Regions from separate parts of the Ammoniphilus oxalaticus genome, predicted to be linked through region 4. Evidence: riboswitches for the same ligand, from Rfam matches in the RefSeq annotation. Region 4 holds a riboswitch; each other region holds the start of a gene.
What was found. Region 4 has a riboswitch for cyclic di-GMP ahead of flgB (flagellar basal body rod protein FlgB). Riboswitches for the same ligand answer to the same signal wherever they lie in the genome.
Positions count from the first base shown of each region.

Region 1 (7,956 bases), on a different contig from region 4:
GCTGGCGCTGGTGTTGGTATCGTCTACGGTACTGCCATTAACACGGCTACACGATGGTTCCCTGACAAAAGAGGTTTAGCATCTGGTTTTACAGCAGCTGGTTACGGTATGGGGGTTCTGCCATTCCTACCTGTCATTAGCTCAGTTATGGCTACAAAAGGTGTAAGCACCGCCTTTATGATTACTGGATTTATCCAAGGTATTGTCATTATCATACTTGCTTTTATCATTCGTTTCCCTGAACAACCAGGCGGAGCAAAAGCTAAAAAAGTTGTTACATCGAAAGACTTTACATCTAAAGAAATGTTAAAAACACCGCACTTTTGGATCTTATGGACTGCTTTCTTTAGTGTAAACTTTGGTGGATTACTATTGGTAGCGAACAGCGCGCCATATGCGCAAAGCATTGGTATTCCTGTAGCTACGATCACCATTGCAGTTTCTATTCAAAACATTGCAAACGGTGGTTGCCGACCATTCTGGGGCGCGGTTTCCGACAAAATCGGACGTTTCAAAACAATGTCAATCGTATTCTTAATTAACTCAATTGTATTGTTCTTATTCCCAATCGTATCAAAAATTAGTCCTGCTGTATTCATCGTCGCCTTAGCCCTTGCATTCTTCACTTGGGGTGGTAGTTACGCATTGTTCCCTTCCATTAACAGTGACATGTTCGGAACAGCATACTCGGCTCAAAACTATGGATTCTTCTGGGCAGCAAAAGCAACTGCGGCAATCTTCGGTGGTGGTGTTGGAGCGGCTGTAGCAACTGCGCTAGGATGGCAAGCAGCCTTTACAATTACTGCTGGTACATCATTCATCGCATTCGCTCTAGCAACGTTTGTAATTCCGAGAATGGGTAGACCTGTTAAACCTGGCGTAGTTGAAACTGAAGTTGAAGAAGTCTCTGTTTAAAAAAAGATTTACCGCTTTGTTCATGTAATGTTTATTGATCTTATCCGATGACTATTAATCTTATCCATTTAAAAATTATCATCGAAAGCCTGGGACCTCGCCGTCTCAGGCTTATTTATTTATGCAAAAAACACGACAATTACCAACATGATTTTGCCTTAAATCCATGATCCGTGGCTAACATGGACTCCTGTAAACTTTAATATTATTATTATAGGTATGCCTTATTGTGTTTCTTAAGGTATCTCTTAGTTTCTTTTATCACATTTTCCCATAAGAATTAATATTAACTACCCTCGAAGTGCCCCTTGCATTTCGGGGGCTTTCTTTTCTTTGTTACTTTTTTGTTACTTTATTTGTTACTTTATTTGTTACTTTTTTTAAAAATAACACAGGACCAATAGTAATTGCAACCTAAACATTATTAATAATAGTAATAAGGTATAAAAATTTCCATCTCTTCCAATAATGGTTATTAAATATTTAGAAAGGACTGAATTGTATGTACAAATGTCCTGACTGTGGTAAGCCTTGAGCTACAGATAAGGGCTGGGGATTATGCAAAAGGTGTTATGAAGCATTTAAAAAGATCGGCGAAACTTTACCCAGGTTCTAATATTTTATTTTTCCATCAATAGTGGTCGGTGTTAATCTAAATTCATCGGCCACATTGTATTTGTCCTGGATCCATACGACAAACGTTGGGTTTCGTAGGAGCGTCTCCACTATTTCAGTTGCCAGCGCGGTTTTGGGTTTGCCGACTGTCATACCTAATCGATTAAGTAGCGTGTGTGATTCTTTAGTCAAATTAGTTTTAACACTAATCCTTTTGTCAGACCTCGTTTTTCGAACGCGTTCTTTCGAGCTTTGCCCTCCCCCTATTCTTGCTTCTTCCATATAATATCCCTCCGAATTCGATTTATCTCAGTGCAAGTTGCTCATGTTGTCCAAGATGATCAACAAGATAAAATCTTATGACGAACATTATATTTCCAATCTTTCAGATAAAAAAACTAAACACGATTACATAACTGCCGATAATTATGATGAAATCCGTTTGGTGTCAACCGACATTCGAAGTGCCCAGTATCTCGCTGAGATGAAGATATAGTCATTCTATGATCGAAAGACATAGTGCCGAAGCAAGCCAACCAAGCTACACAAGGAGTGCTTCAGTTATTACGTTAATATATCGAACAAAGAACCCTAGCATAGCTAGGGTTCTTTTGTTTATTTCAGATAACCTTCTCCCCCTTTTCTTACAGCTTAATTCAATCAAGTAAGACGCACGGAAGGGGATTATAGAACGGATGATATTGTAAAAGTATAAAATATCACCATTTTTGATGGAGGATTATTTTATTAAAAGGATGAATTACTTTTAATTTACAGTATCCTTTCAAAGCTATACTCCATTTCCCCGCCCATTGCCTCTGGAGTGTCTCCAGTTTTCCTGAAGTCATGTGTATAGATTTGTTCAAATCCATCAAAATTCACTTGCTTATAAAATTCAAAACAAGGAAATCCGTCATGTTCTCCTTTAATATCGACCACACCATCTTCTTTGACTTGAACATCTAGCACATAATCAACGGTGGGTGCATTTGGATTTAATGGGTTACTAGCACTTGCCTCCATTTTAAATTTAATATCACTTGTTCCCCATTCAATGTCAACGCAAACAATACCCTCAGTGCTCGCTTTCCCAACATCTTGATTAACTATACCATTTGGAGCTATGATTCTTGCAGTTGTTATACCCGTATCCGAATATGCAAAAACTTCCCTTTTATAAAAATCCACAATTATTTCTTGTTCAACTCTAGAACGCATAGTGTTTACTGCATACGGTGTAAATTCACGTGAATCGCCTTGAAATTGGATTGTATTCCCTGTTTGAGGATCCTTCCTAGGCTCAGTCCAAGACATTGGAATAAATACGCTTGCTCTAATTTTTACTATGTTGGCCATACCGAACCTCCACGTCTATTTATACCCTATTATACATTCTCTTTTGGCACCGCTGACATACATAAGTGCTCTCCTGTTTCTCTGGATCCACGATTACCCAGCGATCTTTGGTCTGCTTCCGTTAGATAAAATGATAAACTAACTCATTCACTAGAATAACGTTTTAAGAGTTTTTTCTTATGGAGATTAAACACTTCTTCCAACGGAATTTTGTATTTATTGGCAATCACAATTACGTTACCTATTACATCTCCTAACTCCTCAGTTAAGGCCTGTCTATTCTCTTCAAATAATTCTGTTATTTCGTCTGGTCTATCCCTTCCAATTTCAAGGGCTCTTATAGCTCGTGCTACTTCTCCTGTTTCCTCTGCTAAAAAACCAATACGAATAAAAATATCTAATTCAGACCAACCTCTTTCTTCATAATAATCATTCACCCATTGTTGAAATTCGGTTACATCCATTTATCCCACTCCTAAAAATTCATTATCCTAAAAGTTTAACAAAAGATCAGGACTTTTGTATAATAGAAACGCTAATTCATAAGGAGGCGAGTACAGTGAAAAAGGTAGCTGTATTTTGTGGTTCCAGTAAAGGATCATCAGATGTTTATATAAAAACTGCAAAAAAATTGGGTAAAGAACTAGCTAAGCGCGATATTACACTTGTCTACGGCGGTGCAAGTGTTGGCATTATGGGTGCAGTTGCGGATTCCATTTTAGAAGAAGGTGGAGAGGTAATTGGGATTATGCCAAGTTTTTTAGAACGAAGAGAAATTTCTCATAAAAAATTATCAGAGCTAATTATTGTCGATTCTATGCATGAGAGGAAAGCTCAGACGGCAGAACTTGTAGATGGGTTTATTGCTTTACCGGGTGGACCAGGAACTTTAGAAGAGTTCTTTGAAATTTTCACTTGGGCTCAACTAGGCCTTCATCAAAAACCTTGTGGCCTCCTAAACATCAATCAATACTTCGATCCACTGCTAGAGCTGCTTAATCATATGGCGAAGGAGCAGTTTATGCACGATAAATATCTTTCAATGGCGTTTGTCGACTCGGAACCAAGCAAATTACTTGACAAATTTCGATCATATGAACCACCAGCCACTAAAACATATGTCAACCAAAAATAGAAGTTGGTCAATTCAACTTGCCAGATTTAATAAAAAACTACATATACTATTCTTACTAAATTCAAAAATAAGCCCTCACTGTTATGGCGAAGGCTTATTTTTTCCTATCAATTTACTTCAACTATTATGCTTCCAAATAATTCTTCATTCACATAGGCATCTAACTGCCAAATTCCTGATTTGGGAAGCGTCACAGATGACGGTGATGTAGCCTCCGCTCCTCTAAGAGGACTAGGCAAAACCTTTGTAGGAACGTCCAATGGGAATGGATTGATTTTTTCTCCTGTTTGAATGTCTATAGCCTCTACCCTGAATTCAAAACTCTCATCACCCACGCCCCAAAAATGCCACAAATATTTATTCGTCTGTTCAGCAATAAACTCTGAAGGAAAAATAGCGATCTTGCCTTCAATACCTTGTATTTCTGAGCCTTCAACAATAAAAGTTGGACTTAATTCCACATCAGTATTACTTGTAGAATTTGCACCACATCCTACTAAAACTGATAAAGAACTTATAACAATGATACAAAAATGAAATATTTTCGGCATTTCTAACCTCCTATTATTTTACATCTATATTATAGACGAAAATCATTAGGAAAAGTTCCCTAATTTTATTTAAGATAAAGACATAGCAAAAGATATAACCCCCACTCATTTGTAGGGGTTATATCTTTGCTTACACTCTCTTCTGACACCGCTGAAAAACATAAGCACGTTCCTGCTTCTCTGTATCCACGATCACCCAGCGGGCTTTAATCTAAAGATCATGTTAAGGTTTTAATCATCAATATTATGTAAACATCGAAGACCTTGCTGATACATGAGCCATTATGCTATAGTCTTTTTATATGGAGGTGTATTGTGCGTGAATGTAATCAATCTTAATATATATAATAATCTTGATGAAAAAACTATAAAATTGGTTAAATTTGCGATGGCTTCAAATATATCAAAAGAAGACTTTAGAGATTTCTTAAAATTAAAAAAAAATGAAGTACTAGAGAATGAAAGCATTTTCAAAAAATAAACATGCAAGTACGAAATTATATTAAACAGATATCCTCATCTTATTTATTAAAAATTCACGTAATTCCTCTTTCGATATCCCGATCTCCTTAGCCTCGAGGATTAAGTTTACCCACTCTTGATCCAACACCTCTTTATCTTTCTCTTTTTTAACCATGATTTCTCACCCTTCAAGTGTAAAATCCAGGTAGCTCAACCATCTTAGTATAAAATACCTTAGATTTGTAGCTTTGCGTCCCAATCTTTCGAATAGTTTGCCCCTTGCTGGTTATGCAATAACAACATACCATAGCTTTTTAGTAACGTCTATGTAACCTTTCTTCTCGACTATACTTATAAAAGAATTCTCACCTTCCGTTAATTCATCAAAACGAATAAATTAATACTCAGTAAACCCACTTCCCCCAAAAAAGAAGGATGTAAAGTGTTGTTAACTACTAACCTAGCATTGGCTGCTATACAAAATCTATACAAGCCTTTAGTATCGGGTATAGATTTATACATCTATCGATTTATGTAGTTAGATCGGATACACTTAGTTAGACAATTAAATTAAGGTCTTGTAGAATCAAACTAACAGAAACGAGGGGATCTACAATGACCGAAAGAAGAGCAAGAAGAACGTTCACATCCGAATTTAAACACCAAATGGTGCAGCTATATGAGAATGGAAAACCTAGAGCCGATATTAACCAATGTTTATTTCTTTATACTGAAAATCTTGTATTTCTTTAATTTTCTCCCATTCTTTTTTAGACTTTATGAAATACTCGTTAATTTCTTGGATTGTATTGAATTTTGAATTTACTTTTTGTTCGACATCTTTCAAAACTTCAAATTTGCCAGTTATATCAGATGATATATTCGTAACTTGAGTTAGTTTTTTATCAAAAACTCTTTTCATTATCCATCCTGCAATAACCAAGAGTGCCGCTAAAAACACTCCAGCCATTGCTGTCCAAGTTGAAAAGAAACTAATTGTATCGGAAAGTGTATTTTCCAAAGTGTGAACTTGTTGCTCTAATAACAAGTTTTCAATTTTCTCAAGTATCTGTTGTTCCTCAAGCTCTGCTGGCCGTGTACCTTCAATCCTAATTATACTCAAAACTCTTCCCCTTCTTCCCTTCTCATCCGCTTCACCTTCCCCTGATATGTTAAGATTCTATATTCACCGAATGGAGGAAGCTCTCTGACTTTTGCTTTCCCTTCGCAAATCACAATCACACAACTGGACGGTATATCCATTATATCAAATTCCAGCCTATTTCTATCGTTTACCTCTATATCTAGTGATCTCATAGTCGGACCCCTCCCATATATGCTATAATCTAATGTGTCGAAAAGATTAGTCGGGAAGTCCTGGCTATTTTTTATGTCTGTTTATGCTCGTACTGCAAATGCTTTATTTACTTGTCTGAATGTCTATATCAGGAACAATTGATTCTGGCCTGAATACCACACGATAATGAAACGGATCAACATTAGCTGAATCTACTTGCTCTACGAAATAACTCACATTATCACTTAACCCTAAGTAATGGCGCTTGTACTCTCCTTCACCAACTTTGCATGTCACACGTAACGCCTTATCGCCAGTGATATCCAATGAACACAACCCCTCAACGGTTAGGAGGTATTTGTCTGTTATGCCATTGAAGAACACTATCCTCCTGTTTACCTCGAATGAATCTGCAGACTTAGATATATTGTGGTTTACCGTATCCGATTCCGTACTACACGCGGATAGTAAGATAGTCATTAAACCTAGAATAAAAATCGTGATTTTCTTTTTCATTTCTGTTTCTCCCCTTTTTTAAGTACCGTGTTTCAACTAACAGTACACTACTCGTTTTCTCTCCTATAGTCTTCAAAGCTGTCGTAATATTCTTGCTTGTTCGCCCTAAGTACATAATCATATAAGCAATCTACATGAACTAAATCCTTGCTCCCCATGGCATCAGTAACTACAACTTCACCTTCCTTCTCAATTTCTTTGCTCCAACGAGCACATTTTTCTTCATCACCTATTCCTCCTATCAATTTCTGAGTTTGTGTCTAAAACGTTATCATAATAAAACACACATTAAAAAATCTTTCAATTTCACCTCATCCTATTAACATTTTTATTATCCAAGGACTTCAGCACAATCCTCAATGAATCACCTTTCATATATTAATAATAGATTAAGAGAATGGAAAAACTCTCAATGCATAGGTTCTTACCATTTCTTAGTGATTAGCGGAAAGGTGGGATTCGGTTTAATGAATAAAAAATCAATCAAGGTGTCTTTAAATATAGCTTTAGCAACGTTGATCCTTTTTGTATCGCTTTTTGATTTCACTAGTAAGGTGGCATCAGCTAATTATAATTTAGCAGGTTTTTCGAAAGAGGAATTACAGGATATGTACCCCAATTCCTACGCTTCAATTTACGAAGCACTTTCAACTGTAAACCCAAATGGTTTTTTTGATGACAAAGAAGTAGATTATCTCGATGTAAAACATTTAATTCAGGCAATACTTGATACTGACCCTAATCTCTTTTACATTAAAAACTGGATAACTTATTCGAATAGGGATATTGAGTTTAACTTTCGTTACACAGAGGAAACCATATCGAAAAAAAATGAATTGCTGGACAAAAGAACGGATGCGATTTTAAAGAATATTATTCAACCTCACTATTCTGATTACGACAAGGTAAAAGCTATTTACAATTATGTTGTATTAAACACAAGTTATGATTATGAGGGCTACATCACAAGGATGATTTCAAATGATTCATATACTACTTTCGGTACTATAATGTATGGTATTGCTGTTTGCGATGGATACACTAGAACTATAAACTATCTATTGGAAAAAGTTGGTATTGAATCTATATACATCGTCGGAATTACTAAT
Region 1 covers NZ_MCHY01000006.1:533,906-541,861, reverse strand. The annotation lists gene oxlT (oxalate/formate MFS antiporter) at 1-915, shown strand, start outside; gene BEP19_RS04710 (hypothetical protein) at 1,528-1,812, opposite strand; gene BEP19_RS04705 (DUF3238 domain-containing protein) at 2,302-2,886, opposite strand; gene BEP19_RS04695 (MazG nucleotide pyrophosphohydrolase domain-containing protein) at 3,030-3,350, opposite strand; gene BEP19_RS04690 (LOG family protein) at 3,446-4,021, shown strand; gene BEP19_RS04685 (DUF4871 domain-containing protein) at 4,129-4,572, opposite strand; gene BEP19_RS17555 (hypothetical protein) at 4,892-5,053, shown strand; gene BEP19_RS04680 (anti-repressor SinI family protein) at 5,075-5,209, opposite strand; cyclic di-GMP riboswitch class I at 5,236-5,321, opposite strand; gene BEP19_RS04675 (hypothetical protein) at 5,741-6,157, opposite strand; gene BEP19_RS04670 (XtrA/YqaO family protein) at 6,154-6,351, opposite strand; gene BEP19_RS04665 (beta-sandwich lipoprotein) at 6,455-6,847, opposite strand; gene BEP19_RS04660 (transglutaminase domain-containing protein) at 7,315-7,956, shown strand, end outside.
Region 1: linked by a shared signal. The riboswitch ahead of BEP19_RS04680 (anti-repressor SinI family protein) and the one ahead of flgB (flagellar basal body rod protein FlgB) in region 4 are both predicted to bind cyclic di-GMP.

Region 2 (6,661 bases), on a different contig from region 4:
CGAGCTGTGCAAACGTGTTGGTGTACCGGTGAAATTGAGCCCTGTTATTGCCTTAGTGCTCGGACTAGCCGCGGGGATATTTTATATTGGAGCAGACGTCAAAGAGGGCATTATCATTGGATTGATGCTAGGTCTGTCTGCTACTGGATTATATAGCGGAGCGAAGAATGTCACGGAGAAGAAAAAGCATAACAAGAGTGAAGATCATGGGGTTTATTAATAAACTCGCCCCGTTTGCGGTCAAACACGGCAAAGCAAGCGGGGTGTTGCCATCCCTAATTATTGCACAAGGCATATTAGAGAGTGCCCGCGGCACATCTGATCTAGCGGTCAACGCGAACAACTTATTCGGAATTAAAAAAGGATCAGGTTGGGATGGTCCTGTTTATACGAAGCAATCACCCGAACACCTACCTAATGGTGAGATTATCTATCCCGTATCTGAATTTAGGAAATACCCATCGTATGAAGGTGCGGTCATTGATCTATGCCACAAATACACGCATGGGACGGGATGGGAGAGCTTCAATCGCTATGCGGGTGTATTGAATCAATCGGACTATCGGAAGGCTACGCAGGCGGTCAAGGATGCGGGATATGCAACAGACGTAAATTATCCAGCGAAACTAAATGATCTAATCGAAAGATATGATTTAACGAAATATGACAAGGAGGTAGAGAGTGTGAAAAAGCCAATCATTATGTTGGATGCAGGGCATGGCGGCAAGGATCCTGGGGCTGTTGGTCACGGGATCCGCGAAAAGGACATCGTGCTAGACTTAACACTCCGAACAGGTCGGCTGCTTGAATCAATGGGTGCTGATGTGAGATATACACGAGTGTCAGATGTATTTGTCTCCTTAGAAAATCGAGCCAGCCTAGCCAACCAGTGTAAGGCCGATGTGTTTGTTAGCTTACACAACAACTCATTTGACGCTAACTCAAACGGATTTGAAAGCTACATTTACGAGACGATTAACGGTGGCAGAACAGCTACTATTCAAAACCTGATACACGAAAAAGTGCTGGAAGTGTTTTTGTCCGAAGGCGTTCGGGATCGGGGGCAAAAGAAAAAGGATTTAGCTGTTTTGAGACTCACCAAAATGCCAGCCCTGCTCATTGAGTATGGGTTTATTTCTAATGCCAAGGAAGCAGCTTTATTAAAGGACTCGGCGTTTCTAGATCGCCTAGCGAAAGCTACAGCAGAAGGAATTGGGGAAGTAATGGGGTTAAGTAAGTTGCCAAAGGAGGAAAAATATAAAATGAAAGCAGAAGACGCGGAAAAAATTATCGCCTACCTTGGAGCAAGTTGGAACATCGCACCCGACAAAGCCAGCAAGGATGAATTTAACCGGTTAGCTAACGAATTACGAAAAGCGAGTAATCAACCTACTCAATAATAAATAGGAGGGATATAAATGGCGATTAAGATTTACCATGACGAAGATTGCACGCAGGAAGTGACGGAAGCGAATCCGATTAGAACCGATCATCCCATTTCAGGATCAACCGAAACGGTTCAGGTATACGTTAAAAACGATAACGCTGATAGATATTACACAGACGTTACAGCACAACCACAAGGCGATGACGCATCCTTTATTGATCTATCCCTTGACGGATCGGACTATGCGGATACGCTTGACCTATCGGACTTCGGGAGCGAGGGTAACGCTGATACATCCGTCCGCAATCTGTGGGTCAAGGTAACAACTCCACAAGTTGACGAGGTACAAAACCGCCGAGATTCAAGTGTTAATATTTCCGCCAAAGAATACGCGGTAGATTAAATTGAAGTACTCTATTCGAGGTAATCTAAATACAGACGATGGTTCGCGGCTCATTGTGGACACAATCAACTCTTACGAATTATGGAAGCTCGATCAGCGCCAGATTGAGGACGAGGACAATAATGAAGAAGTGTTTTCATTTGAAGTATGGTTGAATGATTCCGCCGATCGGTTGTTTCTGTTTGACGAGTTGCGATCCTATGTTGATTTGTTTGGTGGGAAGATTGATTGGCATGAGTGTACCCATGACGAAGCAGAGCCGCAACCCTGCGTGATTGTCGGGACGTATGAGGTGGTCTGATGTATCTATATATGGACGGTGTGGATGACAGCTTACAGCTTCCATTAATGAGCGTTGGGAAGATAGTATTAGAGGTTGAGATTAATTCGGTTCAACAGCCTAACGCCTACTTACTAGATGCTAGAACAGGTCATGCTAACGGATTGATTTATAGTGGATCATTTTCGAGTGGGGTAGGGCAATCATTGACCGTTACGCAAAACGGTTTGGGTCTTAATCCTAGAGGTTGGGCGGGAATTGCAAAAGATGAAAAAATTCTTATCAGAGCAGTCAGTGCCAATTCTGACACGATAATTGACGACATAACGCTATTCGCGCATAACAATTTATCACAAGGACACCTGAAAGGGAAGCTCTATAGTGTAGCTTGCTATGCTGAGGATGGGAGTATGCTTGCTCTCTATGACATGTCAACAGGCACAGTCTTAGATCAAAGCGGCAACGGCAATCACGCAACATTATACGGTGGAACATGGGTAGGTGGCGGCGATGACGATGGCACAGACGTATCTTTCAGCTTCGGCCTATCACAATCCATTTACAGCGAACTGGACGCATCATATCCACTATCACAGTCGGTATACGCTAATCACAACAGCATAGCACCAACACAACAAGCCTTATTTGACGATAAGGTTCTTTCGTATGCGGCAAAACAGGCGATATATGCGAATAGGGAAGCGGAAGCCGCGGCAAAGCAACAAATATACGCCAATCGACAATGGGCTTATCCATTATTACAGTCCATCTATTCGGATTACGTGATGTATTCGAAGGATTTTCCGCTGAGCCAATCAGTGTATGCAGATAGATCAATGAGCTTTCCGTTGGGTCAAGTCATCGTTAAGGATGTGGAATCAGATTATTCGTTGTCTCAATCCATTTACGAGGTGACAGAAACATCCACACCATTACGCCAAACGATCTATGCTGATGTACAGGCGATAGCGCACACGAAACAAGTCATTTGGACGGATCGGGATTATAGCTACCCGCTATTGCAACGTATCATCGATCCCGACAAGTCCATCATCGGTCATATCAAGCTAGAGGGCGAGAGGGTCTTATACGTCTACCTAGTGGGCGAGCGCGAGTTATATGTCGAGTTAAAAGGAGGGTTGCCTATGCGTGATAATCAGAATTTCTCTATGGTGTCGGGTGACTCGAAGCTGATTGATGTAACCGTTGAGGGTGTGGACATGGCTGGCGTTACATCCGCTAAGTGGACGATGTATCAATATGGCGTGTGGAAGTTGTCCAAGACATTGCGGGAGGGCCTATCAATTAATGGCGATGTATTGCACATTGAGCTAAGTCCAAGTGATACAGAGGAGCTTACAGGTGTTTATACGCATGAGATCGAGATTGTGGACTCCAACGGAAATGTAAGCACGATTACAAGAGGAAAAATAACGCTAGAGCAGAGAGCGCCTAAGTGTCATATTCACTCTAGTTAGGAATAGAATACAATGAGTAATATCTCGTCGTCGCCTCCACCCTTTCGTTCTTTTATGAGCGAAGGGGTCTTTTTATTCACGATGTGTAATGAATCGAATAGGATGTATTAGCTCCTCGGTTTATTAATTGCTCATATATCTATGCCCCGCTGTTCTTTATTGGATAGTGGGGCTATTTTTTTGTGAATAATTACATTTGGGTGTAGGCATAATAAAATAACATCATGAGTGGCATAAGTTATCCCCTTCCATTAACCCTCTGTTGATTGTCAGCGGAGGGTTAAATCATTCACATAACATCATCAACAGAATAGGATGTATTGTCCCCTCGTTCGTGTTCGGACGGTTTATATAAAGTAAGTCCTACTCTCCGTACTGGATTGTGGGACTTACTGTTGTGTATATAATTACAAATAGTTAAAGGTATAACAAAAGCCGTCTTTACAGTGTTCTATATCCTATATCTGGTTTAGCCTTGCTATCTGTTATTGTACGGGTCTATTTCTAAACCTCAAAGGTGTGAATATTATTATAAGGATGATAAGAAGAAATGTTAGATTTAAAACGTTGAACTAAATTGAGCGTAAACTGTTTATAAATTTACAGTTTAAACAAAAAGTGTTAGTTTGTCACCAAATTTATGTGATATAATTTCCATTAACCAGAAAGGGGCAAACCAACCGAAAGGTTGGGACGCAAAGTCACAAGTCTAAGGTTTTGTACTAGGACGGCTGGATTACCTGGATTTTACACTTAAAGGGTGAAAAATCATGGTTAAAAAAGAGAAGGATAAAGATATGTTGGATCAAGAGTGGGTAAACTTAATCCTCGAGGCAAAGGAGATCGGGATATCGAAAGAGGAAATACGTGACTTTTTAATACATAAGATGAGTATATCTATTTAATATAACTTTGTCTTTGGGAAGAAGTATAAAGAGGATTGTGATCTATGATCATTGAAAAAAATAATACCCCTTCTTGATATTATTTAGTCCTTCGAACTATATTCTATTTCGAAGGATATTTTTATTGTACTTAGGCATTATCAGAATTATTTACATGTTTATTTTTTGATACTGCTTCTAGTCTCTAGTACCTCATTCTTTTTTAATTTTAAGAAATCTCTAAAATCTTCTTTTGATATATTCGAAGCCATCGCAATTTTAACCAAACTTATAGTCTCTTCATCAAGATTTTTATATAAATTAAGATTGATTACATTCACGCACAATACACCTCCATATATAAGAAGAATATAGCATAATGGCTCATGCATCAGCAAGGTCTTCGAAGTTTACATAATATTGATGATTAAAACCTTAATCTGTAGATCAATGGGCACTGGGTGATTGTGGAGTCCGAGAAGTAGGAAACTGCTTATGTATGACGGCGGTAACAGAAGAAGAGTTTATTCAAAGAGGTAGTCCTTCTGTCCTTAAACGAAAGCAGGGTGGGTTAATCTATGCATAATTTCAGATAGGTGGAGGATAATATGAATACTCTCCCTGAGTCCAGAGAGGCTCATTTTCTCCTAACCAATGGAGCATAGCCCCGCTGTCCTTAATCGGATGGTGGGGCTATTTTTGTTTACTCATGAATGTGTAGCAATTCATTGAATTCACCATAGGGTACTACGAAAGATTAGTACTTATCGAATTCAAATTGTCGAGTTAAACTATGCTCAATGAATCAAAGGGGAGAGGTGCCATAAAATAATGGAAACGATAGAAAAGGGAAAATGGTCAACTGCTTTAAGCGTTGTAGGGATTGCGTTGTTTATCTCTAGTTATTTAATTTCTGACGATCCTAATTTAGGTGAAAAGATTCTCATCGGGATAGTTTTTTTCTCAGGAATTGGATCTATGATCGCAAGTGTTTTTTTGGGAGTTGCGGCTATTAAGTCGAAAGAAAATGGACTACTCAAATATGTTGGTCCATTGATGATCTTAATCCTCATTTTAGGAATACTCCTATTTCCTTTGTTGTTGGGCTTAAATTTTGCACCATAGTCTTTTCCAAAAATAGGTTACTTGGAAACATGTTGTGAAATACGATCGGGTAGAGGGGCAATGTTGGGACTGTGGTAATTTTTAGCAAATCAACTGGTCTTATATGAGTTAATGATTTGTTAATTGTCTATTTAGAGGGATTTAACAGTCCATCATTATAATTGTAAGTAAATAATGGGCATATAAGATTTTTGTGTGGAAGGTGATCCAGTGTGATATTACTTATATTGTGTTGCGTAGTTCTTTTAGGACTAAGTGTTCTAACGGCCTCTCCTCAAGAAGTTCAAAAACATCAAGAAGATTTTATTCCCCAAAAGTATTTTTCAGACTTAGCATAAACTCAATCCATCTCTGTCATAGTAAAACCCTTCGCTACTATATCGAAGGGTTTTTTCTTTGTTTACTCATCACTTCTTCCGCTCTTTTCAAAGCATATAAAAACCTCTCCTTATCGCCGCTGCTCCTAAATTCCTCCCAGGCCCTTTTCAACATGATTGGATGGGGTCTGTCCTTAAGGATCGTGTACTTTTGCTCAATCATGTCTAATACCAAATTCTTTCTTCCAATTAGATGACTGGACTGCAAAAGTATTTCGCCTCTCTCTTTCATTGGGATTCCAAAACCAGATAAGAGCTCATCGTTTGTTTTCAGTTGGGCAATCATTGGTGCAACAATATCGATTAGGTCTAACGTGAGGGTATCGTGAAGAATTTGTGTGATGTGGACTTTTACCATAATGCACCTCCTGAATTTATAGGTAAATAGTATCATTCGGAGGCGGAGGAAGGGATGACGGTGTTGTGAAACTAAATAACCTAAAATACCGAGAAGGTATTTTGGGTTTAATGAGACCAGTAGGTCACTAAATTTATTATGAGTGGCCGCTGTTTAAGGGGAAAGCGAGCCAAACCCTTTGTAGGTCCCAATACTGTAAGTAAGGACAAGATTATTTTTATAGCATGTTGCAGACAAAAGTCAATAGACAGGGAACGGGCGTTCTTGTTCCGAGTATGTCCAGTGGGGGCTGGATTTCACTTTTTTATACGTTAGGATCATCATTTATGTATGCGGTATGGAAAATTGCAACCTCCCTAGATTTCATAC
Region 2 covers NZ_MCHY01000012.1:452-7,112, reverse strand. The annotation lists gene BEP19_RS16310 (hypothetical protein) at 1-220, shown strand, start outside; gene BEP19_RS16305 (N-acetylmuramoyl-L-alanine amidase) at 207-1,400, shown strand; gene BEP19_RS16300 (hypothetical protein) at 1,419-1,790, shown strand; gene BEP19_RS16295 (hypothetical protein) at 1,792-2,091, shown strand; gene BEP19_RS16290 (hypothetical protein) at 2,091-3,548, shown strand; cyclic di-GMP riboswitch class I at 4,209-4,292, shown strand; gene BEP19_RS16285 (anti-repressor SinI family protein) at 4,319-4,453, shown strand; gene BEP19_RS16280 (anti-repressor SinI family protein) at 4,612-4,773, opposite strand; gene BEP19_RS16275 (hypothetical protein) at 5,264-5,557, shown strand; gene BEP19_RS16270 (hypothetical protein) at 5,933-6,292, opposite strand.
Region 2: linked by a shared signal. The riboswitch ahead of BEP19_RS16285 (anti-repressor SinI family protein) and the one ahead of flgB (flagellar basal body rod protein FlgB) in region 4 are both predicted to bind cyclic di-GMP.

Region 3 (7,956 bases), on a different contig from region 4:
ATTGAACATGATTATCTCCTTGCGCAATCCATTTATAACCAATTTCCTGCTCTTCCTCTAAAATTTTAAATATTAGTATAGCAATAAGCCTGAAAATCGGCCAGATGATAAACAGGCATCCGTTTTATTCCAGTGCTTCTTAATTATACTTAACTCGACTAGGCTCTAGGTAGGCAACTTATCGACATATGCGCGGTGGTTTTCGTCCAATAATGTCGAACATCTTCTGGCCCCGAATTATAAAACATGAACTCCACCATCAGCTTTCCTAAAAAAACATATGCTGTTCATTATAAAGCACAAGTCGCTAACTGAGCAAACCTTTGGCGCGATCCCGACACACTTTAGAACTATTTCGACAATCATTTCACCCCAATCTCCTGTGACCCTAGTAGTTATTTCCTATAATCAAATAGTAGGAGAAATGACTTATAACCCGTTAACAGACTAGATCAACAAGCGACTCGGATACGCAAGGCCAAGGCGACAATGAAAGCCCCAAGGGATTGCGCAAGTGAACTTCACTTTGCTTAGATGAGAAGCGCGCTGATTTTTACAGGATTAACCGTTCACCAAGATTTAACAAAAGATTCGTCCTAGCTATTGTTCGGAACTTCCCTAAAAATTATAATTGATATCAAGGTTCTAGTTTCAATTGTTGTATATCTTATAAGAATCAGAGAGAACGTCGAAAATGCGTATGCCCTACTTTAAAAACCCGCTTAAGTAGCGCTCAGTCTTTTCGTCACTCATTAACACAGATTGCTGTTCAATTTGAATCTAGAAAGCATTTACAATTTCAACTTAGAGATATGAGGAGGCGGTTGCAGTGCGCTGGACGATTAGCAAGAAATTATTGAGTAGTTTTTCGATAGTCATCCTGTTGTTAATTGGGATTATTAGTTTTGGTTTTTATGAAATCACAAAAATTGACAAAAGTTATTCCCATCTAATTGACGATCGGATGGTGAAAGCGATGAATGTAAGAGACTTACAAATGGCAGTAAAGAATGTCATGATCAATACACGCGGTTATTTAATTACAGGTGATCCCTATGCGTTGCAAGCTTATAAAATTGCGCATGAAGAATACGATGAAAAATCTCGTCTATTAAGAAGTACGCTTACAAAACCCGAAAACATTAAAATGCTGGATGGATTGCGTCAAACAGCTGAAGATTACGATGATCTCGCTGAACGTTTGTTCGCATCGAAAGATCAAAATGATATAGCCGGTTACATCGACTTGGTTATCAATGAAGGTCGTGACACGATCGCCCGATTCGATGAGCAGGCAACAAATCTTGCAAATCACCAAATTGAATTACTAGAACAAGAAAGCGCCGAAAATACGAAACAAGTCAGTGAGGTAAAGACAAAAATTTTAATTGTTGGCTTGCTCGCCATTATCGTTGGAAGCGCAACAGCAATCCTAATGGGTCGTCTTATTTCAAAACCAATCAGGACGATTGCCGAATCTGCGAATAGGATTGCGGGAGGCGACTTAACAACCGATCAGATCCAAGTCAGAAACAAAGACGAGCTTGGCGAGTTGGCAAGTTCGTTTAATCAAATGGCGGCGAATTTAAGAAGAGTAATCGGTCAAGTCAGCGATAATGCAATTCATGTCGCCGCTTCCGCCGATGAGCTAACCGCAAGCGCTGAACAAACTTCACAAGCAACCCAACAAATCGCAATATCCATCCAAGAAGTTGCTTCCGGCGCAGAAACCCAAGGCAAAGGAGCTATGGAAAGCGCTCAAGCGATGCGTGAAATGGCCCAAGGGGTTGCCCAAGTCGCGGAAGCAACCGCTTCGGTAGCAGAATTAGCATCCGACACGACACGACAAGCAAACAAAGGGAGCGAGTCACTGCAAAAAGTGATCGAACAGATGAACACAATCGATCAAGTCGTTGGTGATTCTGCTATCGTCGTCGAAAGGCTTGGGACGCTATCGCTTGAAATTGGCGATATTATTGGGGCGATTACCTCGATTGCCGATCAAACAAACCTGTTATCATTGAACGCAGCGATTGAAGCGGCCCGAGCGGGCGAACATGGCCGAGGTTTTGCCGTCGTTGCCGATGAAGTGAAAAAGCTAGCGGAGCAATCTAAACAGTCAGCGGAACAAATCACGAGTCTAATCGTACGAATTCAGGAGGACACGGCGCAAGCGGTTCGAGCAATGGGTCATGGAACGGAGGAAGTGCGCGTCGGACTAGAGGTTGTCCGTGAAACAGGCGAAGGATTCAAACAAATTTTATCGTTAATCGACCAAGTCGCGACCCAAATCCAAGAAGCGTCCGCCGCTTCAGAAGAAATGTCAGCCAGCGTGGAAGAAGTGAATGCCACAATCGAAGAAATTGCGCGAATCGCGCAACAGTCTGCTGACAACACGCAAAATGTAGCCTCCGCTTCAGAAGAACAACTCGCGTCAATGGAAGAAGTGACATCATCGGCTGAAGCTCTGTCAGAGATGGCTGAACAATTACAAGCGCATATTCATCGCTTCAAAATATAGAAGCAACAACCAACACCTCAACTCACCTTCGCGTGAGGCGAGGTGTTTTCTATTTTGAAAAAATATATTATTACTTGGGGTTCCAAACAATGGAATAGTATGTTTAAATAAGATAGGTATACATTTGGACACAGAACCACCGTTTGTATGGTCTATATTATACTATCGGTTCTTTAAATTCAACTTCATAGTCTTTTGTTTTTCGATTAGGGCAAACACACCGAAAGGTGTGGACGCAAAACTAGAGGGGCTTACGTAGCGGTGATTAGCTACATGCCAGCCAGTTGCCGATTACCGTGATCTTGTACTCAGTAATCTATGTTTGCGATGTTCGTTTTCAATCATAGATTACTTTTTTCTATGCCTTCATATAATAAATAACGAGATAGGAGAGGAATGTAAGTGAGATTCAATATCAACAAAAAACTGCTAGGTGGTTTTTCGATCATCATCCTTGTTCTTATTATGATTATCGGAATTGGCTATTATCAAATTAATGCTATCAATCAAAGCTATACAGAACTAATCGAAGAAAGAATGATCAAAGCGATGGAAGTAAAAGATTTGCAAATCGCATCTAAAAAGATCATCGTAGCAGGACGCGGCTACCTGCTTTCAGGCGAACAGTCCGTCATGCAAGATTATAACGAGGCAAAGGAAGAGTTCCAAGATAGATACACAAGTTTACTCAACCGATTGAATTTAGAAGAAAACCAGAACATGCTTGAGGCAATGAATAAGACCCAAGAAGAGTACAATGAATTTACGGAACATTTATTTGATTTAAAAGCGCAAAATAACGAGGATTATTTAACGATCTCAACGAATGAAGGGCGTGAAATTGTCAATCGGTTGGATAACCACGCGGTGGAAATGGCCAACTTCCAATTTGAAATTGCGGAAAAATCGATTGTAGAAAACACAGAAATAGTAAATAAAACGAAAAAAAATCTGCTCATAATCGGGGCTATTGCTGTATTGCTCGCAACCGCCATTGCTTATGCGATTGGGCGCCTCATCTCTAGGCCGATTGTTCGTTTAGCCGATTCAGCTTCAAAAATAGCGGATGGCGATCTTACCATTGATGATATCCACATTCGAAATAACGATGAGATTGGCGATCTAGCTACCGCGTTCAATCAAATGTCAGGCAATCTAAGGCAGGTCATTACACAATTGAGCGCCAACTCGTCACAAGTTGCTGCCTCGGCCGAAGAACTTACCGCCAGCGCGGAGCAAACGATGGAAGCAAACACCCAAATTACAACCGCCATTCAAGAAGTCGCGAGCGGAGCTGAAGCGCAAGGACAAGGCGCTATTAATAGTTCTCATGCGATGCGCGAAATGGTCGCAGGGATTCAACAAGTAGCGGAAACGACTACAACCGTTTCTGAATTAGCAACAGAAACAACCAATGAGGCGCATCGAGGCAATCAATCATTGCAAAAGGTCATTGAACAAATGAATACAATCCAACTTGTTGTCGAAGATTCCGCATCCGTCGTGCGAAGCTTAGGCGATCTTTCCAAAGAAATTGAAAATATTACGGAAGTCATTAACTCAATCGCGGAACAAACAAACTTGCTAGCGCTCAATGCCGCGATAGAAGCCGCGCGAGCGGGCGAACATGGTCGGGGCTTTGCCGTCGTCGCCGATGAGGTAAAAAATTTAGCGGAACAATCCAAAGACTCGACGGAGCAAATCGCATCCTTAATCCAACGGATTCAAAAAGATACATCTGACGCGGTGAAAGGCATGAATGATGGCACGAAGGAAGTTGGAATTGGAATGGAGGTCGTACGCAAAGCGGAAGCTGGATTTGAAACTATTGTAAACTATATCGAGCAAGTCGCTAGCCAAATCCAAGAAGCTTCAAGCGTTTCAGAAGAAATGTCTGCCAGTGTAGAAGAAATGCAAGCCTCAATCGATGAAATTACGAACATTGCTCAACTGTCGGCGGACAATACCCAAAACGTCGCCTCCGCATCTGAGGAACAACTTGCTTCCATGGAAGAAATCACCGCTTCCGCAGCAGCGCTTTCCAAGTTAGCTGAGGATTTACAAATGTACGCGCAGCGTTTCAAAGTTTAATTGTTAAGTAGGGAGTGACCCCTCCCTACTTGTTAGATGAGATGAGTAACACCCACAACGTAATGCATTTATTAGCAACCCGTTTCGCCGTTAGGTGGAACGGGTTTTTGCTTCTTTCATAAAAGAAGCAATGCGCTCGATTGTTCCTTCAAAATCTTCCTTAAGATCATGCTCCCATATTCGCAGCAGCTTCCACCCTTTTTCATGATAGTAGCTGTCCACTTCTTCATCCCGCGTTCGATTCCGTTCGATCTTTTGTTGCCAATACGCGGTATTGCTTTGCGGCATTCGACAATGAAGCGGACAACCATGCCAAAAACATGAATCAATAAAAAGAACCACTTTGTATTTTTGAATCGCAAGGTCAGGCTTTCCGAACAATTTCTGCACATTTTTACGAAAACGAAACCCCATCGTCCACAATCTTTTTGTAACCGCTTGTTCTAACTTCGTGCCTTGCGATCGGACCGCGCGCATCGTGTTACTCCGTTGTTGCCTCGTGATTTTATCCGCCATCGTTTCTTATGTACGCTCCCCTTTTTGCTATAGCGTACCCCAAAACTCATTCATTACGCTTCTTTTTTGAACGTGACAGGTCCTACAGCCAATACATTTGCGATGTAAAAAGAGCGAATCGCCCGACGCGTATAACAATAAGCGGTAACCTGATCCCCTTTGATTGACATGAGCTTCACTTGCCGCTGACTGATCCGATCCGTTTGATCCAAATAAATGATCTCGCAAAGTTGACCCGTTGAAAGGTACCGTCGTAGTTCGCGAATCATGCCCTTTCGCCTCCAAACAGAGCGTTTGTTCCTATTATATTCGAAACAGATAAAAGTATGCAAGCGCCATTTTATGGACAGCAAAAAACCTTCTACGTTGTCGTAGAAGGTTCGTCGTATGCTTATGATATTTAGCGCAATGAAATAGCTGTAAGCCAGGTTTTGTTCCTGCGCGCTCATGTCGCTCGCTAAGCTGGCGCAAACAGGTGTAGTCATTTAACTATCAGCTGTTGTTTTGTTTGCTGATCCACCTTTTTGGTTGAATTCCCTCTAGGTGGCGCCCCTACCATCGTTTGGGTTGCTCGCTCGCGGGGTTTACCCGTTCCAGCGCGACTCTTTCGAATCGCGTATCGTCTCTGTGGCACTTTCAGGTTACTCTCAGCATATCCTCTTTTTGAAAAAAGGGGACTTAGCCTGATTTCACCGCCGTCAGCCGAACCGATCGACTGCCCACCCTTGCGGATGGCGCGAACACGCTAGGCATCTCAGCGCTAGGCGAGCCTGGACTTTCCTCAACTTATCATCAGACAAATGATAAGCCGCGACTACGCGCTATTTCATGTTATCTGTCGTGACTGCATGATTTAATTTATCACATCAACGCTGACACTGTCACTAGCGAAATTATGGAAGAAAAGTGGATTCACCCGGCTAGCCGACGAGTGGGCGATTGGGATGAATCAAACGCGGGCAAGGTCGCCCATTAATCGGGATTCACTCATATCGACAATTTGTCCATCGCTCATTTTGATGATGTAATCAGCGTAGGAAAGCATTTCCTCGTCATGGGTTACGATGAGCGTTGTAATCTGGAGATTTTTCGTTAAATCTCGAATGAGCGTCATTACGTCTCTCGATCGTTTTGAATCTAAACTTGCCGTCGGTTCGTCCGCGAACAACACTTTCGGTTGATGGATGATCGCGCGGGCAATCGCGACGCGTTGTTTTTCCCCGCCCGATAGCGATGTTGGAAAGGCATCAATTCGATGATCCATTTCAACAAGCTCCAGGGTGCGTTTAACTTGTTCCTTCTTCATGCTTTTCTTCATATTCAATTCAGACACGTCGAGCATCAGCATGAGTTGTTCTTCAACGGTGAGAAATGGAACCAAATGGGCAAATTGAAACACAAAGCCAAATTTTTTGGCCCTGATTTCCCGAACTTTTTCCGCGCTGAGGGTCGTCATGTTTTTCCCTTCGAATAGAACCTTCCCATCTGAAGCAGGCTGAAGTCCCGCGGCAATCGTAAGCAATGTGCTTTTACCCGAGCCAGATGCGCCGACCAAGGCTGTAATTTCACCTTCGTTCAGCGTAAGATTAACTCCTTTTAAAATTTCTTCTTCTACTTCACCTATCTTAAAACTTTTTTTAACTTGGTCGATTGTAAAGATCGTCATCTTACACCTCTCCTTGCTGGATTGCTTGTAATGGTTCTACTTTTTTGATTTGTAATCCTGACAGCGTCGCGCCAATAAACCCGATGACTAGAAAAATAATCGAAAGTTGAACAGTAGTTGTAAAAGAGAGGTTAAAAGGCATCCCTGCTGGCGCCACGACCATAAACGCTTGACTGAGCGCGATTGAGATGGCGAGAGCAACGATGGTAATCAACAACATTTGGGTCCACATCATTTTAAATAAAGCGCTTGTTTTCACACCAATTGCTTTCAAAATGCCGTATAAACCTATTTTTTGAACGTTCATCATGTAGAAAAAGATCGCAAACAACATGCCGCTAATCACAACGAGAAACCAAACAATCATATTAAGCGACAGCTGTTCCGCGCTATAGCTCGGAATTGTATCAAGAAACTGTTTATTTGAAAAATATTCCAACCCAGCAATCTCAAGCGTTGCATCTGATTCAGGGACAAAGATCAGTTGCATTTCACGAACGCGATAAATTTCTTGATAGTTGATCATGTTAATAAAAGCGACGGGCGCGTGGCTAAATTTCTTTTGGTCAACAAACGCTTTGACAATGAACTCACCGCTAAATTGATTGTTCGTTAACGTATCCCCTACTTTTATGCCCTTCTCCTCTAAAGAACGATCGAGCACAATTTCCCCTTTTCCAACCTGTGGCAGCAAATCGGAATCGGTTGAAGTGACAAAAACAACACTTTGCTGCTTATCTGCGCCATCATTTACAAAACCCATTTGAATGGAAAGGGCAACCGCCTCTCTTTGATCGTTTAAAATTTTGTCCTGGACGCTCGTATCGATTCGTGAAAGATTATAGGTTTGATCCGCGTCTGCCGTCATGTAAAATTGGCCGTTTGGCAGATCCTTAATTAATGCCGCATTGTCCTGGGACAGTCCATTTGCCAAGCCCGATATAATAAACGTTAGAAAACTGACGAGAAATACGATGGAACCTAAAATCAAAAACCTTGTTTTATTTTTCTTCATTTCTTTCCATGCCATATTCACTTGTTCATCCCTCCTATCTCTTTTCCGACACCCTTAGTTTAGACGGCGAACATGAACTGAAGATGAACAATGAAACATTTGTGACAAATTCCCCACGTTCGCAGCAGTGATCGGCATGAGTTAGGC
Region 3 covers NZ_MCHY01000006.1:572,952-580,907, reverse strand. The annotation lists gene BEP19_RS04935 (GGDEF domain-containing protein) at 1-9, opposite strand, end outside; gene BEP19_RS04930 (methyl-accepting chemotaxis protein) at 830-2,521, shown strand; cyclic di-GMP riboswitch class I at 2,722-2,813, shown strand; gene BEP19_RS04925 (methyl-accepting chemotaxis protein) at 2,924-4,612, shown strand; gene BEP19_RS04920 (very short patch repair endonuclease) at 4,703-5,128, opposite strand; gene BEP19_RS04915 (WYL domain-containing protein) at 5,182-5,397, opposite strand; RNA gene rnpB (RNase P RNA component class B) at 5,544-5,954, opposite strand; gene BEP19_RS04905 (ABC transporter ATP-binding protein) at 6,078-6,794, opposite strand; gene BEP19_RS04900 (ABC transporter permease) at 6,796-7,830, opposite strand.
Region 3: linked by a shared signal. The riboswitch ahead of BEP19_RS04925 (methyl-accepting chemotaxis protein) and the one ahead of flgB (flagellar basal body rod protein FlgB) in region 4 are both predicted to bind cyclic di-GMP.

Region 4 (7,956 bases):
CGCCGCGGCCCGCAAACGTTAACATTTGGACCGATGAAACCTGTTGGACTAACGGACCCGCGAACTGGTAAACAACCTTATGCTGTCGTACAATTGCGACAAGATAATAGCGCGGGAACACTGTTTAATATCGTTGGTTTTCAAACACACCTAAAGTGGGGCGACCAGAAAAGGGTGATTCAAATGATTCCAGGTTTAGAACAAGCGGAAATTATTCGCTACGGAGTCATGCATCGGAACACTTTTATCAATAGTCCGCGCTTGTTAGAGCCTACTTACCAATACCGTCGCAAACAGACGCTCCTTTTTGCGGGGCAAATGACGGGCGTCGAAGGTTACGTGGAGTCAGCGGCCTCAGGGCTTGTCGCTGGATTGAACGCCGCGCGTCTGGCGCAAGGTCAGGAACCGCTTATCTTTCCGAATGAAACAGCTTTAGGAAGTCTTGCTAACTATATTACAACAGCTAATCCAGATAACTTTCAACCGATGAATGTAAACTTTGGTTTATTCCCCCCGTTAGAAAAACGAATCCGAAATAAGCAAGCGAGATATGAACAAATCGCGAACAGAGCGCTTGAAACAATTCAGAATTTTGTCGTAAAGGAAGACAACTAAGTTGCCAATGTAGCCCGAAATATGATAAAATTTATTACGTTAAGAGAGGGAGCTGTAACACACAGCTCCCATTTGTTGGGTTGTCCGTCTTTTTTCTAGCTGTAGATCGATATCTCGAGGTTTTTTTATTGATTTAGGTCACTGCAGTCATTTGGAAATGAAAGACACAACAAACGTCAAATACCCGAAATGCAAAGAGAGGAGCATTCTATTTTGGAAATGACTTTTCGCGCAACTACCATTTTTGCGATTCAGCACAACGGTCGAGCGGCAATGGCTGGGGACGGTCAAGTTACGTTTGGCGAGAGTGTCGTTATGAAGCAAAAAGCTAAAAAGGTAAGAAGATTATATCGAGGGGAAGTAGTTGCGGGCTTTGCCGGATCTGTTGCAGATGCCGTGACGTTGTTTGAGAAGTTTGAAGCAAAGTTAGAAGAGTTTCATGGCAACCTTCCGCGCGCGGCCGTTGAATTGGCGAAGGAATGGCGATCTGATCGCGTTTTGCGCAGGTTGGAAGCGTTAATGATCGTAATGAATAAACAGGACCTCCTTTTAATTTCAGGAAACGGTGAAATTATTGAACCTGACGACGGGATTTTGGCGATCGGTTCAGGAGGGAATTTTGCTTTAGCGGCAGGTCGAGCCTTAAAACAACATGTTGGAGATCAAATGACTGCCAAGCAAATTGCGGAAGCGGCTCTTAACGTCGCCGCTGATATTTGTGTGTATACGAATCATAACCTCGTTCTTGAAGAACTTGAATAGTGGGGTGCAGAGAAATGTATAAAACAGAAAGCCATACTCCCAAGCAAGTTGTAGAGTTATTGGATAAATATATTGTCGGTCAGACAGAAGCAAAGAGATCAGTGGCGATTGCCCTTCGAAATCGATATCGTCGCAGTCTTTTAACAGAAGAAATAAGGGATGAAATCGCCCCGAAAAACATCTTGATGATTGGTCCGACAGGGGTTGGTAAGACTGAAATTGCAAGAAGATTGGCTAAACTCGTCGGCGCCCCTTTTATTAAAGTAGAGGCTACCAAGTTTACAGAGGTCGGCTACGTTGGTCGCGATGTGGAATCGATGGTTCGCGACCTCGTTGAAACATCGATTCGGATCGTGAAGGCGGCTAAGATGGAAGCTGTCAAAGATCGCGCTGAGAAACAGGCGGAAGATAGATTGGCCCATCTGTTAGTTCCTTCTCCGAAAGACAATCGCTCATTTAAAAACCCGTTGGAAATGCTATTTTCTGGACAGGGACAGCAGCAAAATCAAACATCGACCGAACAGGAAGACGCTGAGCTTGCTCAAAAAAGAAGACAAATAGCTCATCAACTGGCAATGGGTGAATTGGAAGATCGGATGGTTGAGATCGAGGTGGAAGATACGACGCCTGGCATGTTTGATATGTTCGCTGGAAGTGGAATGGACCAGATGGGGATGAACATGCAGGAGATGATCGGTAATATTTTGCCTAAAAAGATGCGTAAGCGTCGCCTTACAGTGAAAGAAGCGCGCAAAATATTGACCCAAGAGGAAGCCCAGAAGCTGATCGATATGGATGAAGTATACCAAGAATCGATTGAGCGGGCTGAACAGAGCGGGATCATCTTCATCGATGAGATTGATAAGATTGCGGGTCGCGGCAGCGAAGGATCACCTGATGTTTCGCGCGAGGGTGTGCAACGCGACATTTTGCCGATCGTGGAAGGCTCGACGGTCACGACTAAATACGGCATCGTCAAGACCGATTATATTTTATTTATTGCGGCGGGCGCGTTTCATATATCCAAACCGTCTGATCTTATCCCTGAGTTGCAAGGGAGATTTCCGATCCGTGTAGAATTAACAAGTTTGAGCGCGGAAGACTTTATCCGTATTTTAACCGAACCGAAAAACGCGCTCTTAAAGCAATATACGGCGCTATTGGAAACAGAAGGTATTAAAATTGAATTTTCTGACGAAGCTATTAAAGAGATCGCTACGATGGCAAGAGATGTTAATGATACAACAGACAACATCGGGGCAAGACGCCTGCATACCATCTTAGAGAAGCTTCTCGAAGATCTCTCTTTTAATGCGCCTGATATCACAATGGAAAAAATCGTAATCACGCCCGAATACGTAGAGGAGCGCTTAACGGGAATCGTAAAGGACAAAGATCTCTCGCAATACATTTTGTAATAGATAAAAAACATATACAATCGTAGGAGGAAGAGAAATTGGATCTACTATCAAAGATTAGAAGAATTAATCGCCTGCTGCAAAAAACGGCAGGCCATCCTGTAAACTTCTTAGAGATGGCTCAAGTATTAAGCGCGGTAATCGGAGCAAACACGTTTATTTTAAGTCGTAGAGGCAAGATCCTCGGTCATGCGATGGCGCAACGAGTGAATAGTGATCGAATCGACACGATGCTTCAAGAGAAAAGGTTTCCAGGTGATTACAGCAATCAATTGTTAAATGTTGAACAAACGACAGCGAACATTGATATTAAAAGTCCTTACACCGCTTTTCCCGTAGAGATGGAAGAGATTTTCGAAGATTCATTGACGACGATCGTTCCTATCATTGGAGGTGGGGATCGTCTAGGGACCCTTATTCTTGCTAGAGTAACCGAGGAGTTCATTGATGACGATCTGATCTTGGCGGAAGTGGGAGCGACCGTGGTCGGAATGGAGATCTTACGAGAACGGGCGGAAGAGATTGAACAAGAGGCAAGAAGCAAAGCTGTCGTGCAAATGGCGGTTGGTTCCTTGTCCTATAGCGAACTGGAAGCGGTTGATCATATTTTCCAAGAGTTGGATGCTAAAGAAGGTTTGCTTGTCGCCAGCAAGATCGCCGATCGTGTCGGCATTACCCGTTCCGTCATTGTCAACGCATTACGGAAATTAGAGAGCGCGGGTGTAATCGAATCACGTTCACTTGGCATGAAAGGGACCTTTATTAAAGTATTAAATGATAAATTGCTTCCGGAACTTGAAAAATTAAAAACATCTTAAACAATATGATTATATGTAAAAAGCCCTATCGCAATGAGATGGGGCTTTTCCTATTTATTTTATAGTATAATCATCCCGATTTCAATATGAATCTTTAAAAATAAATCTAGTAGGTCTTTTTTCACAGTGGTTGTAAAGTGTTTAATAAATATGACATAAAAGATCAATAATTTCAAAAGAATTTGCGGTTTCATGTCGAAAAAAAATTAATTCATGCTATAATCCTTATATAACTTAATACGATAATAAACCTTCTAGGGCAAACTCGAACGAAAGGCGAGGGCGCAAAGTCACAGATCTACGTTGTTAATAGGATGGCTGGGCTACGGGGAGGTGTATTGATCATGCGAATCCCACCTTTCTAGGGATTTTTTTATATTTATTTTTTAATTATTCAGATAAGTTGATTTAGTAAAATGGAGGTGCGGAGAGTTATGAGTTTAACTGTATTAAACTTACTTGGGCGGGGGCTTGATGCTTCGGCGCTTCGGCAACAGACGATTTCAAACAACATTGCCAATGCGGAAACCCCCCATTACCAATCGCAGCGTGTTGTCTTTGAAGAGACACTGCAAGCTGCGTTGAACAGTAGCGGTGTGGGTTCATTTCAAGGTAAACGGACCGATCCGCGGCATATCGAAATAGGTATGACTACCCAGTTACCGACGCCAACGATACGAGAGGTAAAAACGATCCAAAACAACAATGAAAATGGCGTAGATTTAGATTACGAGATGACCTCATTAGCGCGCAATTCGGTCTGGTACAATGCGATAGCGCAGCAAATGAATCATGAATTTAATCAATTAAAAACAGTGATCAAAGGGAGGGGTTAATAGGTGGCTTTATTTGGGCAGTTTGGAATTAGCGGTTCAGCTTTGACCGCGCAACGATTGCGAATGGATATTATTTCCGCAAATATAGCGAATGCGACAACAACAAGAGGACGATTAGTAGATGGACAATGGACGCCATATCAAAGAAAAATGGCGGTTGTCGCCCCGCGAGGCGGTCCATCATTTGACACTTTTTTAAATGCTGCGACACAAGGTAAGCAATCGACGGTCACACAGGGGGTGCGCGTCACGGAGATCATCGAAGATCAAACGCCATTCAAATTGGTGTATGACCCTGCTCATCCCGATGCCAATACCGAAGGATATGTGCAGTTGCCAAACGTTGATTTGGCTAAAGAGATGGTTGACATGTTGAGCGCCACAAGGGCGTACGAGGCAAATGTGACGGCGTTTAACGCAGGTAAAAATATGGAGATGAAAGCGCTAGAAATTGGTAGATAAAAGGGGCGGTAAAAATGGATATCAGTAAGGTCACAAGTGAGTCTGTTGGGCCAAAATGGCAAAAACAAAACGGGGTTGGCAATGAGCAACAAGGACAACGTTCCTTTTCGCAAGTCTTTTCTACCTATTTAAATGATGTCAATCATCAGGTGCTCGAATCTGAAAAATTAAATGCGCAGCTCGTCACAGGGCAAGTCAACCATTTACATGAAGTGACGATTGCTTCGGAAAAAGCGATGATTGCGCTGCAGTTAACAACGCAAGTGAGGGATAAAGCGGTCGAAGCTTATCAGGAAATGATGAGAATGCAATTATAGTAAAAGTACATAGTACAGATTAAACTTTTCTACCAGAGTAGAGGGTGGAATATAAAATTACCCTAGAGATAGAGAGGACTTCAACCGCGGCGATCGGGATAGTTTTTAAGGGATTGCGATGGGGAGGTTGGAGATTGATGAGTAAAGGGCGGAAGCAGCGTGGTGGAGTATGAATCAAGCATGGTTAATTAATATTAAAAATTCAAAAGATCGGTTTGTAGAGTATTGGAAAAGTTTAAGTGCGCAAAAGAAAATCTTCATTGTTAGCGCGATCTTATTGCTCAATGTCGCCTTATCGGTCGTCACTTATGTTTCGACTCGGACGGAATATGTGCCGCTCTATGCAAATGAGTTAAGTCAAAGAGAAATTGGGGACATTAAAGCGGCGCTCGATAGTAGAGGGTTTAGTCAGTATCAATTATCGGAAACGGGGACGTCGATTCTCGTGCCGAAAAAAGACGCGCCTGATTTGATTGTGCAATTAGCTTCTGAAGGGTTGCCGAATAACGGTCGAATTAGTTATGAACTGTTCAGTCAAAACATGACGTTTGGAGCGACTGATCGTCAATTGGATGTGGTTGAACAGGCCGCAATGCAGACGGAATTGGCAGAAATGATTAAACGTATTTCTGGTATCAAGCACGCCGAAGTGACAATTAGTTTACCAAAAGATAGTGTCTTTATCCGTGCAGACGAAGCTGAACAGGCAACAGCATCCGTGATGGTCGAGGTCGAACCGGGACAACGCCTGAGTCAATCACAGATCAAAGCTCTCTATTATTTGATCTCGCGCAGTGTGCCTAATTTACCGCTTGAAAACATTGTCATTATAGATCAATACAGTGAAATGCTCGTCTTGCGAGAGCAACAGGAGGATGAGTTTCAACTTGAAGTCTATGAACGGCAAAGGAAAATTAAACGGGAAATCGAACAAGATATTCAAACAGATCTACAACAAATGCTCGGAACGATAATGGGTCATGACAAAGTGCTTGTACATACATTAGTCACTTTAAATTTCGACCAAGTGAAAACACAGGAAAATAGAGTCGAGGCAGCGGACGAAGAAGACAACGAGGGGATTGCGGTTAGCGCGGAAAGGTTGTCGCGAACATTCAGAGGCGAAGGAGCGGTTCCAAATCCGATTGGCGTAGGTGAAACAGATGTGCCTGGCTACACAAACATCCAGGCCAACGGCGAGAGCGAATACGAAGAATTACAAGATCGAGTCAATTACGAAGTGAACCGAATTTCTACGGAAATTACCCAGAGTCCTTATAAAATTGAAAAAATTACGGTAAACGTCGGTGTAGAACCTCCAGATCCAGATAATCCTGCTTCGTTGACTTTCGAGACACAACAAAACATTACGAATATTTTAGAAAATGTCGTGCGCACAGCGCTGGGGGACCGTCAAGGAATCACGGATGAAGACATTAGAAATAGCATTTCTGTTTTCCCGAGAGTGTTTGCCGGAAAAGAACAGACTGTGGGCGAACCGACGCAAAACGAAATGCCATGGTTGACTTATGTCGCTATCGCAGCAGGTGTGATTATCGCGCTACTTGGCGGGATGGTTTGGTTGCGTCGCCGCAGGGAGAAGCAAGCCGACGAAGAGCCTTTACTCGACGAGTTCATATTTGAACAAGGCATCGCGCCAGAGCAAATGGCTACGGACGAGGAAACGATCCAAAAACAATTGGATGAGATGGCGAATCGACATCCAGATGAGTTTGTGCAAATGTTAAGAACGTGGATTTCGGAGGAACGAAAGGGATGAGGAAATGAGATTGAGCGGAAGACAAAAAGCGGCAATTTTATTGATTGCGCTCGGTCCTGAAGTTTCTGCGCAAATTTTTAAAAAATTGCGTGAGGACGAAGTTGAACAATTAACGTTGGAAATCGCTCGGCTGCGTCAAGTAGATCCAGAATCAAAAGATGTTGTGTTAGAAGAGTTTTATCAGATGATGATGGCCAATGAATATATTTCGCAAGGCGGGATTCATTACGCGCGCGAAATTTTAGAGAAAGCGTTAGGTCCGCAAAAGGCAGTGGATGTAATCAATCGCTTAACCTCTACTTTACATTTGCGACCATTTGATTTTGCTCGTAAAGCGGACCCAAGTCAAATTTTGAGTTTCATTCAGAATGAAAACCCGCAGATGATTGCGCTCGTTCTTTCTTACCTAGAATCTGAAAAAGCCGCTTTTATCTTGTCCGCATTACCCGAAGCGAAGCAGATTGATGTGGCGAAAAGAATTGCCCAGATGGATCGCACTTCGCCAGAAGTAATCAGTCAAGTGGAACAAGTGTTAGAACAAAAGTTAACAACGACGGCAAACCATGACTATAGCGCGACCGGCGGTGTAGATAGTATTGTCGCCATTTTAAATGGGGTTGACCGCGGCACGGAAAAAACAATCCTCGATTCACTCGCCATTGCGGATGGAAAGCTGGCCGAAGAAATTAAGCAAAAAATGTTTATTTTTGAAGACATTGTTAATCTCGATAATCGCACGATTCAACGTGTGATTCGCGATGTTGAAAACAATGATTTGCAATTGGCTTTGAAGGCATCTAGCGATTCGGTCAAAGAAGTTATTTATCGGAATATGTCCTCTCGCATGGCGGAAACATTCCGCGAAGAAATTGAGTACATGGGTCCTGTTCGGTTACGCGATGTTGAGGAGGCCCAGGGGCGGATTGTTGGGATTATCCGTAGATTAGA
Region 4 covers NZ_MCHY01000008.1:472,657-480,612, forward strand. The annotation lists gene trmFO (FADH(2)-oxidizing methylenetetrahydrofolate--tRNA-(uracil(54)-C(5))-methyltransferase TrmFO) at 1-615, shown strand, start outside; gene hslV (ATP-dependent protease subunit HslV) at 835-1,377, shown strand; gene hslU (ATP-dependent protease ATPase subunit HslU) at 1,392-2,795, shown strand; gene codY (GTP-sensing pleiotropic transcriptional regulator CodY) at 2,834-3,613, shown strand; cyclic di-GMP riboswitch class I at 3,862-3,944, shown strand; gene flgB (flagellar basal body rod protein FlgB) at 4,048-4,449, shown strand; gene flgC (flagellar basal body rod protein FlgC) at 4,453-4,911, shown strand; gene fliE (flagellar hook-basal body complex protein FliE) at 4,926-5,228, shown strand; gene fliF (flagellar basal-body MS-ring/collar protein FliF) at 5,398-7,008, shown strand; gene fliG (flagellar motor switch protein FliG) at 7,013-7,956, shown strand, end outside.